4 regions of the Atlantibacter sp. genome follow, and region 4 is predicted to be linked to each of the others. Evidence: predicted binding sites of a transcription regulator. Region 4 holds the regulator's gene; each other region holds the start of a gene.
What was found. Region 4 encodes PurR, which represses purine synthesis genes. Its sites were predicted from a motif close to CANGCAAACGTTTGCNTG; they were not measured.

Region 1 (4,212 bases), on a different contig from region 4:
CGGCGGCGTGCGGCCATGGTGGCTACAGGGCTCAAGGGTGACATAGGCGGTCGCGCCACGGGCTTTTTCGCCCGCCATCCGCAGCGCATGCACTTCGGCGTGCGGCTCTCCGGCGCGATAGTGAAAACCTTCACCCACGATTTCGCCGTCGCGCACAATCACGCAGCCGACGTTGGGATTAGGAGAAGTGGTAAAACGACCACGCTGCGCCAGTTTCAGCGCCCGCGCCATGAAAATCTCATCCTGCATTGGGCTTAATCCTGCAAGCGGGCGATCTCTTCGCCGAATTCACGGATATCTTCGAAACTGCGGTATACAGAGGCGAAGCGAATGTAGGCGACCTTATCAAGCTTTTTCAGCTGTTCCATTACCAGGTTGCCAATCATTTTGCTGGGGATTTCACGCTCCCCGGTGGCGCGCAACTGCGATTTGATATGGTTAACCGCCATTTCGACGTCATCGGCGCTGACCGGACGCTTCTCCAGCGCCTTTTGAAAGCCGCTTCTCAGTTTGTCTTCGTTAAACGGCTCGCGGACGTCATTGCTTTTGATCACGCGGGGCATCACCAGTTCCGCCACTTCAAAGGTCGTGAAGCGTTCATGGCACACCAGGCACTGACGGCGACGGCGCACCGACGAACCTTCTCCAACCAGGCGAGAGTCAATGACTTTGGTATCCACAGCGAAACAGAATGGGCAATGCATAGCGCGTCCTGACAGATAATTTAACTGAGGGTTAGTGTAACCTGAACTGGCACCACAACAAAGATGAAGCGCTTTTGAGACAAGGGATGAAGGAATTTTTATGCGCGCGCGCTAGCATTAATGCATTAAAAACACACAGGATCGTCACTATGAGAACCGCTTACACATCTTTGTTCCTCGTTACGCCATTATTGCTCGCCGCCTGCGCACCGCAAAGTGAAGTCCGTCAGATGCACAATAGCGTCAGCACACTTAATAAAGAAATGGGCAAGCTGCAGCAGGAGACCATTAAGATCACCCAGCAAAACGCCCTTAACGCCCGTTCGCAAAGCGGCGTTTACTTACTGCCTGGCGCAAATACCCCGGCACGGTTAAACAGCCAGTTGGGGATGATGAAAATGTCGCTGGCGAATGTCGCGGCGGATGCCAGCGGTACGGTTGCCACGCTGCGCATCGAGGGCGAATCCAGCACCCCGTTTCCGGCGTTTACCGGCACTATCGAATGGGGCCAGTTGCAGGGCACCACCGAAAGCTACCAGGAAGTGAACGTGCAGAATCAGCAGTTCAGCGCGCCGGCCAGCATCCTGGCCCCCAGCGATGTCTCCGTTCCCGTCAAACTTAACGGCATTACGCCCGACCAGTTAGGCTTTGTCCGTATTCACGACATCCAGCCGCTGCAAGCGCCCGCTATGTAATACCCCTCAGGCCGGATCGCCCCGGCCTTGTTACTTTTTTCACATCTAAAACCGCTTTTTATTATTCACCACTTCTATGTTCGGATAGAATCCTATTGCCGAATGTGTATAAACGTGAACGCAATCGTTTACGCTTAAGACAGGAATGTGAAACAACACATATTTTTGTGAGCAATGATTTCTATAATAGTGACCAGAATAACATCTCCCGTTCAGGCTGGTGGGAGAGTACGACATACCTTATCTCCCGTTGGGGATTTCATCTAAAAGTGGCAATAACCATGAAAAAAATTGTTTTAGCTGCCGGTGCGGCACTGGCGCTTTCCGCTTCTTTCTCTTCCAGCGCGGAAGAAACCAATAAACCTGAATACCTGTCTGACTGGTGGCATCAGAGCGTCAATGTGGTGGGCAGTTATCACACCCGTTTCGGACCGCAGCTGCGTAACGACACCTATCTGGAATACGAAGCGTTCGCCAAAAAAGACTGGTTCGATTTCTACGGCTATGTGGATGCGCCGCGCTTCTTCGGTGGCGACAGCAATGCGCGCGGTATCTGGAACCACGGTTCTCCGCTGTTTATGGAAATCGAACCGCGCTTTTCTATCGACAAACTGACCGACACCAGCCTGGCGTTTGGTCCGTTTAAAGAGTGGTATTTCGCTAACAACTATATCTACGACATGGGCCGCAACGCCTCTGGCCGCCAGAGCACGTGGTATATGGGTTTAGGTACCGATATCGAAACCGGCCTGCCGATGAGCCTGTCCATGAACGTGTATGCCAAATACCAGTGGCAGAACTACGGCGCAGCGAACGAAAACGAGTGGGATGGCTACCGTTTCAAAGTGAAATACTTTGTGCCGATCACCCCGCTGTGGGGCGGCAACCTGAACTATATCGGCTTCACCAACTTTGACTGGGGTTCCGAACTGGGCGACAAAGATTTCCGCGACCTGAACGGCAACAAAGCCCGTACCAACAACTCGATTGCGTCCAGCCACATCCTGTCGCTGAACTACGATCACTTCCACTATGCGGTCGTAGCGCGTTACTGGCACAACGGCGGCCAGTGGGCGGATGACGCTGAGCTGAACTTCGGCAACGGTCCGTTCAACGTGAAATCCACCGGTTGGGGTGGCTATCTGGTTGTGGGTTACAACTTCTAAATTGTTACGCCGGTCATACTATGACCGGCGTTTCTTCACTCCGCGCAGCTTAACGCTAAGGTTTTATCCAGCAGCCACGGGCGCAAATACCCGACTGTATTGGATAACGGCAACACATCCGCAGAAAGTGGAATCCCCAGATAACGCTGTATGTAATCGCGCCGTGCGATAATGCGTGCCCACACCGCCGGGTAATCCCTTGCCAACTCTTCACGTAGCGCCGCATCGGCAAGCGCCACGGTATCTTCAATGCTGGCTCCCGCGTACCCTGCCCGCGACGGGATAATGTCAATCTGTAACAGCATACCGCTGGCTAACGCGATGGTTGAATCAGGCGTAATCGGTGAACACATCCACTCTTCATCCGCCACTAAATGACCGGGATTCAGGTGCCAGTGATAATCGCTTTTCGGCAACAATTTTTCGATTAGCTGGTAAATTTCCCCGCCGGTAACCCCGACGCGCATCCGCTCAAGCCAGCCTACTACCGCGCGATAATAAGGGATTGCCACCATGTCAAGATAGTCTGCAACCGCAGGTGTCAGCTCGGTTTGATTCGCGACCACATAGGCGGCGCGGCTGCTTAGCCCCCCTTTGTAGCTGGTGGTTAGGGAAAATTTATCACCACGCTGAATCACTTTGTCACTGGGGTAAAGGTTGGCGCTGTCAAAGCGGTCCCCGGTCGCGGCAATCATAATTACGTTGTTGGCCTGCCCTTCCGCCGCCAGCAGCGCGCCGATCTGCTTTTCGGTCTTACCCGGCTCGATGGCATTAAGCGCGCTAAGAATTGCCGTTGAGGCGAGGTTAGCGCCGTATTCGTAGTGCGCGAGTTCATTGGCGTTGTTCACGATGCGAGCCCCGTTGGCCGGGGAGATAAACACGCCGGTGGCGTTGGTCAGAATGCCATCGGGCGTTACCGCTGCGCGCAGCGAATCAACAATAAACGACGGTAAATCGAAGAGTTGAGTATTGTCATCATACTCGCTGGTAAACAGTTTCCAGCCCGCCACGCCGATGCGTTTTTTCTCTGCCAGGCCCGCTAAACGCAGGGTTTCCGGCAGCGGCGTCGTGTTGGTCATCGGCTGGTTGGGCAACGAGAACCACGGCGCAGGCACCACGCGGTTTGCCAGCCGGGCGTGGGCGGCCAGCTTGAGGTTTTCATTGCCCAGCACCAGTACCGCTTCGCCATCCTGATGCAACACCAGCAGCGCCTCTTCAAAGCGCGGGATAAACCCGGTCAGGTATTCGAAATTCGCGCCGTGCTCTTTATCGGCATAGACAACCAGCGTGTCCAGCGAAAGTTGCGCCATGCGTTCAAGCACCCTGGCTTTACGTAATTTCAGCGTGGCATCCGTCAGGGTAACGGACGGTACGGCCTGCCAGCATTCCGGCTGGGGGATATTTTTGACAACGATGCGGCGTGGTTCGGTCATTGCAAAGCGCTCCGTGTAATCAGGTCTTATAATTCTGGCCGATCCACAGTAAACAAAGCGCTGCAAACAGGCAAAAAAAATCCCGGCCAGTTGGCCGGGATTTTATTCACGCTGTACGCATTAAGGCAGAATCGAAGGCTGGTCGGCGCCCTCTTTCTCCACTTTCTGCTGGATCAGATGCTCGCGCTTCATACCCAGTTTCAACGCCAGCGCG
Region 2 (4,212 bases), on a different contig from region 4:
TGCTGGATGAACCCTGTTCGGCGCTCGACCCAATCTCAACGGGCCGTATTGAAGAGTTGATCACCGAGCTGAAGCAGGATTACACCGTGGTTATCGTGACGCACAACATGCAGCAGGCAGCGCGTTGTTCTGACCATACTGCGTTTATGTATCTTGGCGAATTGATCGAGTTCAGCAACACGGATGACATCTTTACCAAGCCGAAGATGAAGCAAACGGAAGATTACATTACTGGCCGCTACGGTTGATGGGGAGTTAACCATGGACAATCTGAATCTCAACAAACATATTTCCGGTCAGTTTAATGCGGAGCTGGAACATATCCGCACCCAGGTGATGACGATGGGCGGGCTGGTGGAACAACAGCTCTCTGACGCAATTACCGCTATGCACAATCAGGACGGCGAGCTGGCGAAGCGCGTTATTGACGGCGACCAGCAGGTCAACATGATGGAAGTCGCCATTGATGAAGCCTGCGTGCGCATCATTGCTAAACGCCAGCCCACCGCCAGCGACCTGCGCCTGGTGATGGCGATCATCAAGACCATCGCCGAGCTGGAGCGCATTGGTGACGTGGCTGACAAGATTTGCCGCACCGCGCTGGAGAAATTCTCCCAACAGCATCAGCCGCTGTTAGTGAGCCTGGAATCCCTGGGCCGCCATACCGTTCAGATGCTGCACGATGTGCTGGACGCCTTCGCCCGTATGGATCTGGACGAAGCGGTACGGATTTACCGCGAAGATAAAAAAGTGGACCAGGAGTATGAGGGCATCGTGCGTCAGTTGATGACCTATATGATGGAAGATTCGCGCACCATCCCAAGCGTACTGACCGCCCTGTTCTGCGCCCGCTCTATCGAGCGTATCGGCGACCGCTGCCAGAATATTTGCGAATACATTTTCTACTTCGTGAAGGGCCAGGATTTCCGTCACGTCGGCGGGGATGAGCTGGATAAGCTGCTAGCGGGCAAAGACCCGAAAGAGTAAAACAATAACGCCAGCGTCCGCTGGCGTTTTTCATTCAGACTATTCAGTAATATCCCAACCGCGCGCGCGCCACAGTTCAGGCAGCTGCGACAGCGCGGTAAACGACGTCACTTTCGGGTGGTCGATCGGCTTGTTATGCGGATCTGCGCAGAAGTAGTACACCTCCATGCCCGCCGCCACACCGGCCATCGCGCCCGCTGACGAGTCATCTACCAGCACGCAGTTTTTCACATCGACCTGCATCGCATCGGCCGCGTGGTGCATAATCGCCGGGTCCGGCTTCCAGCGTTGAATGTCATACCCGCTGTACAGCAGATCCGGGAAGTGGTCGAGCATGCCGGTTTTACCCAGTGAGTGCTGCATTTTGGTGACCGGGCCGTTAGAGACGATACACATCGGCACTTTCATCTTTTTCAGCAATTCCGCTGCGCCTTCAATTTCTACCAGTTCGCTCTCAAACAGTCTGGCAACTTCGGCGCGATACACGGCTTCCAGATCGGCTTTGTTCAGATTCACGCCGTGCTGATTGCTGATGGTATCGATGATCTCGTAGAGCTTTATCCCCTTGAAGGTCTTATGTACCTCCTCCAGATCGAGCTGGATGCCATATTGCGCAAACATATGCACGTAAGCTTTAGAGCAGATCACTTCACTGTCGACCAACGTGCCATCACAGTCAAAAAATACCGCATCAATCCGGGACATGCCGTTTCCTTTGTTAAGAATGAAACAGCATTTTACCTGATTGCGCAAATTTTTGCGCCGCGCAAACGATCCCGTCTAAGCAAAATCAATGAAAAAAAGTCTGTGATAGCCGTCAAACTGACGCTTTTTTGGTATAGGATAACCGGCGAATTTTCCCTCCTCATGTTCGGAAACTGATAATGAGCCAACAAAACGCTACTCCGGCTTCGCAACCGGGGGTGCTTGAGCGCGTGTTTAAACTGCGTGAACACGGCACAACCGCCCGTACCGAAGTGATTGCCGGTATCACGACTTTCCTGACGATGGTGTATATCGTTTTTGTTAACCCGCAGATTCTGGGCGCGGCTGGCATGGATACCAGCGCCGTCTTTGTTACCACCTGTCTGATTGCCGCCTTCGGCAGTATTTTGATGGGCTTATTTGCCAACCTGCCGGTGGCGCTGGCACCGGCGATGGGTCTTAATGCCTTTTTCGCATTTGTGGTGGTTGGCGCGATGGGGCTTTCCTGGCAAATCGGCATGGGCGCGATTTTCTGGGGCGCGGTCGGCCTGCTGATCCTGACTATTTTCCGTGTGCGTTACTGGATGATTGCCAATATTCCGGTCAGCCTGCGTGTGGGCATCACCAGCGGTATCGGTCTGTTTATCGGCATGATGGGCCTGAAAAATGCCGGGATTATTGTGGCGAACCCGGAAACGCTGGTCACTATCGGCAATCTGACCTCCCATTCCACGCTGCTGGGTGCGCTGGGCTTCTTTATCATCGCTGTTCTGGCGTCGCGTAATATTCACGCTGCGGTGCTGGTCTCTATTGTTGTTACCACTCTGCTGGGCTGGATGCTGGGCGATGTGCAGTACCACGGGATTGTTTCCGCGCCGCCGAACGTGATGAGTGTGGTGGGTCAGGTTGATCTGGCAGGCTCGCTGAACATCGGCCTGGCTGGGGTGATTTTCTCGTTTATGCTGGTTAACCTGTTTGACTCCTCCGGTACGCTGATTGGCGTGACGGATAAAGCAGGCCTGACCGATGAAAAAGGCCGCTTCCCGCGCATGAAACAGGCGCTGTATGTGGACAGTATCTCGTCGGTGACTGGTTCGTTTATCGGTACGTCGTCAGTGACCGCTTACATTGAATCGTCTTCCGGCGTTTCCGTGGGTGGCCGTACCGGCCTCACCGCAGTGATCGTCGGCTTTCTGTTCCTGCTGGTGATTTTCCTGTCACCGCTGGCGGGCATGGTACCGGGCTATGCGGCGGCAGGTGCCCTGATTTACGTGGGCGTGCTGATGACTTCAAGCCTGGCGCGCGTGAAGTGGGATGACCTGACGGAAGCGGTTCCGGCGTTTATCACCGCCGTGATGATGCCGTTTAGCTTTTCTATCACGGAAGGCATCGCGCTGGGCTTTATCTCCTACTGCGTGATGAAAGTGTTCACCGGTCGTTTACGTGACCTGAGCGCCTGTGTGGTGGTGGTGGCGCTGCTGTTCACCCTGAAAATCGTGTTTATTGACGCGCATTAATCAACAAGGGCCAGCATTGCTGGCCCTTTTCACTTCAGTTACGCACTCGCTGAATATACTCGCCAAACGCCGTTAACTGCCCGGTCAGATGGTCCAGGGTGCTCTGGTCAATTACTTCACCCGTCTGGGTATCCACCTTGTTCTGAATCACCCCGCCCATAAATTCCGGCTTGTTCATCACCATGGCGTCGAGGAATACCAGGATCTGGCGCAGATGATACTGGCAGCGCGCGCCGCCAATGGCACCCATTGAGCTGGTCTGGATCAATACCGGCTTGCCCGCCAGCGGCTGGTTGGGCAGGCGCGACAGCCAGTCGATGGCGTTCTTTAGGCCGCCCGGCACCGAATAATTATATTCCGGGGTGACAATCACCACGCCATCGGCGTCGCGGATTTGGGCTGCTATCGCTTCCACACTTTGCGGAAAGCCTTCGCCCTGCTGGATATCGGCGTCGTATAGTGGAATGTCGGCGATAGTCGGCAGCGCGGTGATGTTCATTCCTGCTGGTGCCAGCTTCGGCAGCGTACGCGCAACCATGGCGTTAAATGAGCCCTTACGCAGGCTCCCCAGTAATGTCACAACTTTTAGCGATTCAGACATGATGACTCCCTGACGTTACGGAATGCGAAGTATTGAGTATATGAACTTTTTCTGTCGGCAGACTGGTAAAACGCATCAGGCGAGAAGCCTCATCGTTGCGGCGGCTGGGGATGTCCGGCAGGATTTTCCAGTTCTGCTGGTGGTATTGCCAGAGCGTCAGTTTCTCGATAGCGGGTGAGACGGCGACCGACCAAATCAGGATCTCTTCCGCGTCGCAAATCGATTCCACCTGCGGGCAATTGATCACCCGTAATTTCCCGGCGGCGGGCTGGAGCTGCACCGTATCTGAGGTTTCATCCTTTTCACCCATCATTTTCAACAGGCTGTGACGTAACGTCACCAACTGGGTTTTGGCTTCGGTGGCATCGTGCTGCCTGGCGATCCACGTTGACTCATTGCTGG
Region 3 (4,212 bases), on a different contig from region 4:
GTACTGCTTTTGCTTTTGGTGGCATAACGCTCAACTTTTAGGTTAACACCCTTATAAGGTTGGCAAAAACCCCGCGCCTTGCAAGCGTAACGCCACCAAACCAGGCGTTATCCTGGTGAAACGTCGCGTTTGCTGACCGCGATATCGCGCTCCACGTCGGCGCGCACATCTTCGGGAATGCCCAGTGCATCGCCCAACGCGTTCAGGTAGCTGCGCTCCATAAAGTGATCGGCGTTGATGGCGGCACAGCTGAGAAAATAGAGCTCCAGCGCCTCTTCTTCATTCTGGATCCCCTCGGCAAGACGCGCCGGATCGAGGGGTTGATCGAGGGCCTGTTCAACGAATGCGCGGCCTTCGTCTTCGATACCGGCATCGTGCAGATGTTGGTCAATCGCCTGACGCTCCTCGTCGTCAATATGTCCATCGCTTTTCGCGGCGAACACCAGAGCCAGAATTAACCGTTCGGTTCGCTTATCAATGGGCGACGCCTGTTGGCCGTACTGAGGTTGATCTTGATGGGCTGCCCGGATGCGGTCCTGGTATTTATTCCACAATACCGTGCCGGCTACCGCACCGCCGCCAGCGAGCAGCGCGCCGCCACCGAATTTCGCCAGCAGCTTACGTGACGATTTATTTGCCACCAGCAGCCCTGCCAGGCCACCCAACGCGCCAGGGCTAAGCAGTTTCGATAACCCTTGCCCCTGCGATAACCCTTTACCCTGTTCCCCCAACAGTGACTGAAGATGTTTAAGCCAGTTCGCCATATGTACTCCCACAGTAAAAGTCTCACTTGTGAGCGTAAGCGAAGGGATGTCAAGAAGTGTGGGGACAGGCTAAGGAAAGGAAAATAATCGGCAAGGGCCAGGCCCTTGCGCGTGATTAAGGACGGTATTCTGCCGTCTGTTTTTTGCAATCAACTTGCACAGTGTAATGAATGTCGGCTCGCATGCCGCGTACCGTCAGGGGAACGGTCCATTTATCATCGCCGCCTTTCACGGCTTCAGGATTGACCCAGGCGACCGGATCGGCCTGGCCGAGTTTTTCCTGGTCGTCTGCCCAGCGGGCAATGCGGTTCTGGAGATAGTCGCGTTTCACGCTGGCTGAAATACCTTGCGCATCCAACCCTTCACAGCCGGTAAACTTCACATTGCGAGATTCCTGGGGCGCGGCATGGAGCCCCACGGAAAATAGCGCCACCAGCGCCAGTAACCCTTTTTTCATCAGATGCCCTCCGTTGTTAATACCACAGAAAGCCTGGTACAAAACAACCGAAGCGCAAGGGATGATGGCGCGTGTCCCGGTGAAAAGTGCAGCTGAACCGACGGGCTTATGCCGCTTTCGATTTACGCCCGCTGGCGATCGCTTCCACTTTCGGGTCGGCGTCCGGCTTTACGTCGGTTGCGCCTTCCTGCGGCATTTGCCCGGTACGCAGAACCTGCGCCAGGGTATCTTTGTGTTCAGCCAGCCACAGCGACAGTGGCTCGAGCTGGGTTTCCTCAAGGTTTACCGGCGCGCTTTGCAGCCAGGACTCAAGGGTCTGTGCTAAGTCGAGCATTTTGTCGTATGCGTCGGCTTCTTTTTTGTTGGCAAAAGACATTTTCTCTTTCCCTTCCCTGACCACAACGTAGTGAATTTCAACAGCCATCATGATGCCTCTTTAACTGGATATGCATACAGTATATCAGAGCCTGAAAGAAAAATCAAAATCGCGCACCTGCCTGCGCAATCGTTTTCGTATATACTGGCGGCCTCTTTTTTGGTCCAGGAATCTCGTTATGTTGACAGTAGGAACCGCGCTTCGCCCGGCAGCCACCCGCGTGATGCTGCTCGGCTCAGGGGAATTAGGCAAAGAAGTGGCGATTGAATGCCAGAGGCTCGGTCTTGAAGTGATCGCCGTAGACAGATATCCCAACGCCCCGGCCATGCATGTCGCCCATCGCAGTTACGCCATAAACATGCTGGATGCCGCGGCGTTGAAAGCGCTGGTCGAGCAGGAAAATCCTGACTTCATCGTGCCGGAAATTGAAGCTATCGCCACCGATACGCTGATTGAATTAGAGCAGCAGGGCCAGCGCGTTGTACCCTGCGCCCGCGCCGCTAAACTCACCATGAACCGCGAAGGCATTCGCCGCCTGGCGGCAGAAGAGCTGGGCCTGCCGACATCGGACTACCGCTTTGCCGATAGCGAAAGCGATTTCCTGACGGCGGTGGACGAGATCGGCCTGCCGTGCATTGTGAAGCCGGTGATGAGCTCCTCCGGCAAGGGACAAAGCTTTATTTGCCAGCGGGAACAACTGGCGGACGCATGGCAGTACGCCCAACAGGGTGGCCGCGCCGGGGCTGGAAAAGTGATCGTAGAAGGGGTGGTGAATTTTGATTTTGAAATCACCCTGCTGACCGTGAGCGCCGTGGACGGCGTGCACTTCTGCGCGCCGGTGGGCCATCGCCAGCAAGACGGCGATTATCGCGAATCCTGGCAGCCGCAGCAGATGAGCGAACGGGCGCTGAAGCGCGCCCAGGACGTGGCGGAAAAAGTGGTGCTGGCATTAGGCGGCTATGGCCTGTTCGGGGTCGAGCTGTTTGTCTGCGGCGATGAGGTGGTGTTTAGCGAAGTGTCGCCCCGCCCGCACGATACCGGCATGGTGACGCTGATCAGCCAGGATCTGTCAGAGTTCGCCCTGCATGTGCGCGCGTTTTTAGGCTTGCCCGTGGGCGGCATTCGTCAGTACGGCCCTGCCGCATCGGCGGTGATCCTGCCGCAGCTGACCAGCGATAACGTGCGTTTTAGCAATATTGACGCCGCCGTGGGTGCCGGGGTGCAGGTACGGTTATTTGGCAAGCCGGATATTCAGGGATCGCGCCGTCTGGGCGTGGCGCTGGCCTGCGCAGACGATGTTGAAACCGCCATCGAATGCGCTACAGCCGCAGCGTCGGCAGTGCAGGTAGAAGGCTAAAACAACAAAGGCAGGCTTGCGCCTGCCTACTTCACGTCTGTCAATTACTGCTGCGCGCCTTCTACTGCTTCGCGCGCCAGTTTAGTGATGCGATCCCAGTCGCCCGCTTCCATCGCGTCTGCCGGTACCAGCCAGGAGCCGCCGATGCACAGCACGCTTTTCAGCGCCAGGTAATCACGATAGTTAGCCGGGGTGATGCCGCCGGTCGGGCAGAAACGCACCTGAGAGAACGGGCCAGCAATGGCCTGTAGCGCTTTAGTACCGCCGTTGGCTTCTGCCGGGAAGAATTTGAACTCTTTCAGGCCGTAATCCATACCCAGCATCAGTTCAGAAACGGTGCTGATACCCGGGATCAACGGGATGGAGCCTTCGGTTGCGGCTTTCAGCAACGGCTCGGTCAGACCCGGGCTGATGGCGAACTGCGCACCCGCTTCAGTCACTTCCGCCAGTTGAGCCGCGTTGATCACGGTGCCCGCACCGATAATCGCGTCCGGCACTTCTTTAGCGATGGCGCGGATAGCGTCCATGGCACAGGGAGTACGCAGGGTCACTTCCAGCACGCGCACACCGCCTGCAATCAGCGCTTTCGCCAGCGGTACGGCATGTTCCAGTTTGTTAATCACAATTACCGGCACAACCGGACCGGATTTCAGGATCTGTTCAGCACTAGTTTTCCAGCTTTTCATCAGAGCATCTCTCTCGCCATAGTGAATTCAGTGAAGCCTTTAAAAACGAATACAGGTTGCGCCCTGCTCGGCGCCGGACAAATTCTCGCGCAATGCGCCGAACATCTCACGGCCGGTGCCCACGCGTTGCGGGCTAAGGTCCGGCTGGAACGGCGCGCGTTGGGCCAGTTCCGCTTCATCGACCAGCAGCGTCAGCTCGCCCGTTTGTCCGTTTACGCGGATCGGGTCGCCATTGCGTACTTTCGCCAGCAAGCCGCCGTCATAAGCTTCTGGCGTGACATGGATGGCAGAAGGCACTTTGCCGGACGCGCCGGAGAGGCGGCCATCGGTCACTAACGCAATTTTGAAACGGCGGTCCAATAATACACCAAGCGGAGGCATAAGTTTATGTAATTCTGGCATCCCGTTAGCTTTTGGCCCCTGATGGCGCACCACTACTACGCAATCTTTCTCCAGAAGGCCCGCTTCGAACGCAGGCAATACGTCATGCTGGCTCTCAAACACTACCGCTGGCGCTTCGATAATCTGGTATTCCAGCGGGACGGCGGAGGTTTTCATCACCGCGCGGCCCA
Region 4 (4,212 bases):
CTGCGCGCCAGCCACGGAATAGCGGCCATAATCACGATCAGCAGCAGTAAAAAGCCTTTCAGGGTGCCGGTCACGGATTTATCCGCCAGTCGGCCACCCAGCCAGTTGCCGAGGGAAAAACCGACGCCAATCAGCACCAGCATCGCGGTAACAAACAGCGGCGTGGCGTGGGTAACGTGCTGCAATACCGGCGAAATATAGGTATAGAGCGTAAACATCGCCCCCGCGCCTAAGACGGTGGTTAACAGTGCGCTGACCACCTGCGGACGCATCAGTACCGATAACTCTTTTTTCACGTCCGGGCGTTCGCCTGCGCCGCCTTTCGGCAGCGAGAACCACAGGCTAACCATCGAAATCACACCGAGGCCCGCCGTCGCCAGGAACGACATCCGCCAGCCGATAGTCTCGCCGAGCCATGTGGCAGCAGGCACGCCGCCGATATTGGCAATCGTCAGGCCCATAAACATCGTGGCGACCGCGCTGGCCTGTTTATGCTTCGGCACTACGCTTGCCGCGACCACCGACCCCAGGCCAAAAAACGCGCCGTGGTTCAGGCTGGTGATAATGCGTGAGACCATTAAAGTGGCGTAATCCGGCGCGATGGCGGAAAGCACATTGCCGAGGGTGAAAATCGCCATCAGGAAGATCAGCGCGCTGCGCCGTGCGCGATGAGACAAAAGCAGCGTCATCAGCGGCGCGCCAACCATCACCCCCACCGCATAGGCGCTGATGAGCATTCCGGCTGCGGGGATCGAGACATCGACACCTTTGGCGATGACGGGCAACAGCCCCATCGGTGAAAACTCAGTCGTGCCGATCCCAAACGCGCCGATAGCCAGCGCCAGCAACGGATAATTTATTTTCATAGGTGAATTCCAGAAATCGTGTCGCTTCACGTGTGTTTACTACACGGCGACCTGTCGCAAAAAAGAAGCAAAGAGTGACATTTGTCACATCAGAAAGGAAGTAACCATTTTGGCAAAAGATTTTTGCGCAAATGTGAATAATGAAGTGAAACAGAGGTGGGAGCCAGGAAAGGGAACCAAACACCAAAAAATAGCCATTTTCTGGTGTTTGTAATTGCCAAACGCGGTCGAAATGCAATTTCTGTTTAGTTCAGTACCGCAACTAAACCGGTTGCCACAATCAGTCCCAGCACGATAACGGTCGTCACCAGAGAAAATTTCAGGTCTGTGCTCATTTTTGCTCTCCTTGTTACCCACATTAAAAGTGTGTGCAGATCATTTTTGCATAAATTCAGACAAAATTACCACGGGATTTAAGCTGATATGCGTTTTCCCTCTTCCCCTTTTGCGCAAGATCAGACAAAATCCGTCGCTACCTTATTTTTCACCAGCCATTGACCCCCTCCTTTTAATGTCGCAATCCCCGACATACTGCAACCGAAATGTTGCGGACCGAGGTTGGCATAGGCAAACGTTTAACCTGTGATGAACAGGGGCTCGGAGAGGGTCTGGAGTAACAAGAATGGCAACAATAAAAGATGTCGCTAAACGCGCAAACGTTTCCACTACAACTGTGTCGCATGTGATTAACAAAACCCGCTTTGTTGCGGAAGAAACGCGCAATGCAGTTTGGGCAGCCATCAAGGAATTGCACTATTCCCCGAGCGCCGTGGCGCGCAGTTTAAAAGTTAATCACACCAAGTCTATCGGTTTGCTGGCGACCAGCAGCGAAGCGCCCTATTTTGCTGAAATTATCGAAGCCGTGGAAAACAGTTGTTTCACCAAAGGCTATACGCTGATCCTCGGTAACGCCCATAACAACCAGGAAAAACAGCGCGCCTATCTGTCGATGATGGCGCAAAAGCGCGTCGACGGTTTACTGGTGATGTGCTCCGAATACCCGGAATCCCTGCTGTCGATGCTGGAAGAGTATCGCCATATTCCGATGGTGGTGATGGACTGGGGCGAATCCAAAGCCGACTTCACCGACTCGGTGATCGATAACGCTTTCCAGGGCGGTTATATGGCCGGGCGCTACCTGATTGAGCGCGGCCACCGCGAAATCGGCGTGATCCCCGGTCCGCTGGAACGTAACACCGGCGCGGGCCGTCTGGCCGGTTTCCTGAAAGCGCTGGAAGAAGTGCAAATCAGCGTGCCGGAAAACTGGATTGTGCAGGGTGATTTCGAGCCGGAATCAGGTTATCGCGCCATGCAGCAGATCCTCTCACAGCAGCCGCGCCCTACTGCGGTGTTCTGCGGCGGCGATGTGATGGCGATGGGCGCGATTTGCGCCGCCGATGAGATGGGCCTGCGGGTGCCGCAGGATATTTCGGTGATCGGTTATGACAATGTGCGCAACGCGCGCTATTTCAGCCCGGCGCTGACCACCATTCATCAGCCAAAAGATTCCCTGGGCGAAACCGCGTTTAATATGCTGCTCGACCGCATCGTGAATAAGCGTGAAGAGTCACAAACCATCGAAGTGCATCCGCGCCTGATTGAACGCCGCTCCGTCGCGGACGGTCCGTTCCGCGATTACCGCCGTTAATCTTCCTGGAGCCGGTTATTCCGGCTCCATCAACCACTCCCGGTTCAGCGTTTCGCTATCGCCCAGATAATCCAGCAGCCACAGCAGCGCAGGCGAAGTATCGGTCTGCTTCCAGGTGAGGCAGCACGGGGAGTCCGGGAACGGGTCGTCCAGTTCCAGCTTTTTCCAGCGCCCTGCCACCACCGGGTCGTGCGCCACATGCGCAGGCACCATGCCGACGCACAAGCCGTTGTTTAAACACGCCACCGCTGTCGCCCAGTCTGGCACCACTACGCGGCGCTGATTATCCAGCAGCCAGGTGGTGCGCTTGGGCAACGAGCGCGAGGTATCTTCCAGTACCAGCGACGGCCACTGGCGCAGTTGGTCATCGCTGAGCGGTGTTGGTTCCGCCGCCAGCGGATGGCTGGCGCTCACCACACACTGCCAGCTTAGCGGCCCCATATCGCGAAACGCGAACCGTCCGCCCACCGGGATCGCCTGGGTCGCGCCAATCGCCAGCTCGACGCGCCCGTCCGACAGCGCATCCCACACGCCGTTAAACACTTCCTGGGCGACAATCAGTTCCACATCGTCGAAATGGCGATAGAAATCGAGGATTAGCTGGCGGGTGCGCGTCGGTTTGACGATATTATCGACCGCAATAGAGAGCTGCCCGCGCCAACCGTTGGCGATCTGCTGGCATTGCTGGCGCGTGACCATCATTTTTCTGATAACAGAACGGCCCTCTTTTAAAAACCACGCCCCGGCAGGCGTCAGCTCCACTTCCCGGTGACGGCGGATAAATAGCGGAACCGCCAGCCATTCTTCCAGTTGTTTAACGGTATAGCTCACCGCCGACGGCACCCGGTGCAGTTCCTGCGCCGCCGCGCTGAAGCTGCCGTTACGCGCCACCGCATCAACCACTTCCAGTGAATATTCAGACCACATGTTCTGCCTGCAAAAAATTTGAAAGGAACGTGCAAATATTAACGTTTCACAAGGACGATTGCACTTTTGTACACTCCTGCGTCCGTAATAAGCGTTATCAGATCAAAAAAGAAGAGAATTACCATGCGTCCTTCACGAGGTTTTTTAGTGTGGCTGGCAGGGTTAAGCGTTCTGGGCTTCCTGGCTACCGATATGTATCTACCGGCGTTTGCCGCCATTCAACAGGATTTGGGCACTGAGGCGTCCGCCGTCAGCGCCAGCCTGAGTTTGTTCCTGGCCGGGTTTGCCGTTGCGCAACTGGCGTGGGGGCCATTGTCTGACCGCTATGGTCGTAAACCGATTTTACTGGCTGGCCTGAGCATTTTCGCCGTGGGCTGTCTGGGCATGCTGTGGGTAGACAATGCCGCCATGCTGCTGGCGCTGCGCTTTGTCCAGGCGGTAGGCGTCTGTGCCGCTGCCGTAACCTGGCAGGCGCTGGTCACCGATTATTATCCGGCGACCCGCACCAACCGCATTTTCGCCACCATTATGCCGCTGGTGGCGCTGTCGCCTGCTCTCGCCCCGCTGTTAGGCAGCTGGCTGCTGCATCATTTCGACTGGAAAGTGATTTTCCTGGTGCTGTTTGCCGTCACCCTGGTATTGATGATCCCGGCGCTGCGCCTGAAACCGCGCGCGCCGTCGCACCATGCCGATGCGCCGTCGCTCAGCTTCATGACGTTGCTGCGTTCCAAAACCTACCGTGGCAACGTGCTGATTTACGCGGGCTGCTCC

Region 1: the regulator PurR is predicted to act here: its motif matches at 1,517-1,534, upstream of RT120_RS20480 (nucleoside-specific channel-forming protein Tsx).
Region 2: the regulator PurR is predicted to act here: its motif matches at 1,751-1,768, upstream of RT120_RS18715 (NCS2 family permease).
Region 3: the regulator PurR is predicted to act here: its motif matches at 1,720-1,737, upstream of purT (formate-dependent phosphoribosylglycinamide formyltransferase).

Annotation. Positions count from the first base shown of each region.
Region 1 is NZ_DAMBQK010000033.1:23,072-27,283, reverse strand. Features, by position in the region: gene ribD (bifunctional diaminohydroxyphosphoribosylaminopyrimidine deaminase/5-amino-6-(5-phosphoribosylamino)uracil reductase RibD) at 1-249, opposite strand, end outside; gene nrdR (transcriptional regulator NrdR) at 255-704, opposite strand; gene RT120_RS20485 (DUF3251 domain-containing protein) at 854-1,399, shown strand; gene RT120_RS20480 (nucleoside-specific channel-forming protein Tsx) at 1,681-2,565, shown strand; gene RT120_RS20475 (M24 family metallopeptidase) at 2,601-3,998, opposite strand; gene secF (protein translocase subunit SecF) at 4,119-4,212, opposite strand, start outside.
Region 2 is NZ_DAMBQK010000026.1:33,810-38,021, forward strand. Features, by position in the region: gene pstB (phosphate ABC transporter ATP-binding protein PstB) at 1-248, shown strand, start outside; gene phoU (phosphate signaling complex protein PhoU) at 262-987, shown strand; gene yieH (6-phosphogluconate phosphatase) at 1,027-1,692, opposite strand; gene RT120_RS18715 (NCS2 family permease) at 1,872-3,209, shown strand; gene RT120_RS18720 (NADPH-dependent FMN reductase) at 3,244-3,810, opposite strand; gene RT120_RS18725 (hypothetical protein) at 3,803-4,212, opposite strand, start outside.
Region 3 is NZ_DAMBQK010000036.1:11,340-15,551, reverse strand. Features, by position in the region: gene ptrB (oligopeptidase B) at 1-25, opposite strand, end outside; gene RT120_RS20985 (DUF533 domain-containing protein) at 108-764, opposite strand; gene yebF (protein YebF) at 880-1,224, opposite strand; gene RT120_RS20975 (YebG family protein) at 1,328-1,645, opposite strand; gene purT (formate-dependent phosphoribosylglycinamide formyltransferase) at 1,776-2,954, shown strand; gene RT120_RS20965 (bifunctional 4-hydroxy-2-oxoglutarate aldolase/2-dehydro-3-deoxy-phosphogluconate aldolase) at 2,999-3,640, opposite strand; gene edd (phosphogluconate dehydratase) at 3,680-4,212, opposite strand, start outside.
Region 4 is NZ_DAMBQK010000009.1:30,186-34,397, forward strand. Features, by position in the region: gene RT120_RS10315 (MFS transporter) at 1-866, opposite strand, end outside; gene RT120_RS10320 (YnhF family membrane protein) at 1,112-1,201, opposite strand; gene purR (HTH-type transcriptional repressor PurR) at 1,489-2,514, shown strand; gene punR (DNA-binding transcriptional activator PunR) at 2,530-3,441, opposite strand; gene punC (purine nucleoside transporter PunC) at 3,565-4,212, shown strand, end outside.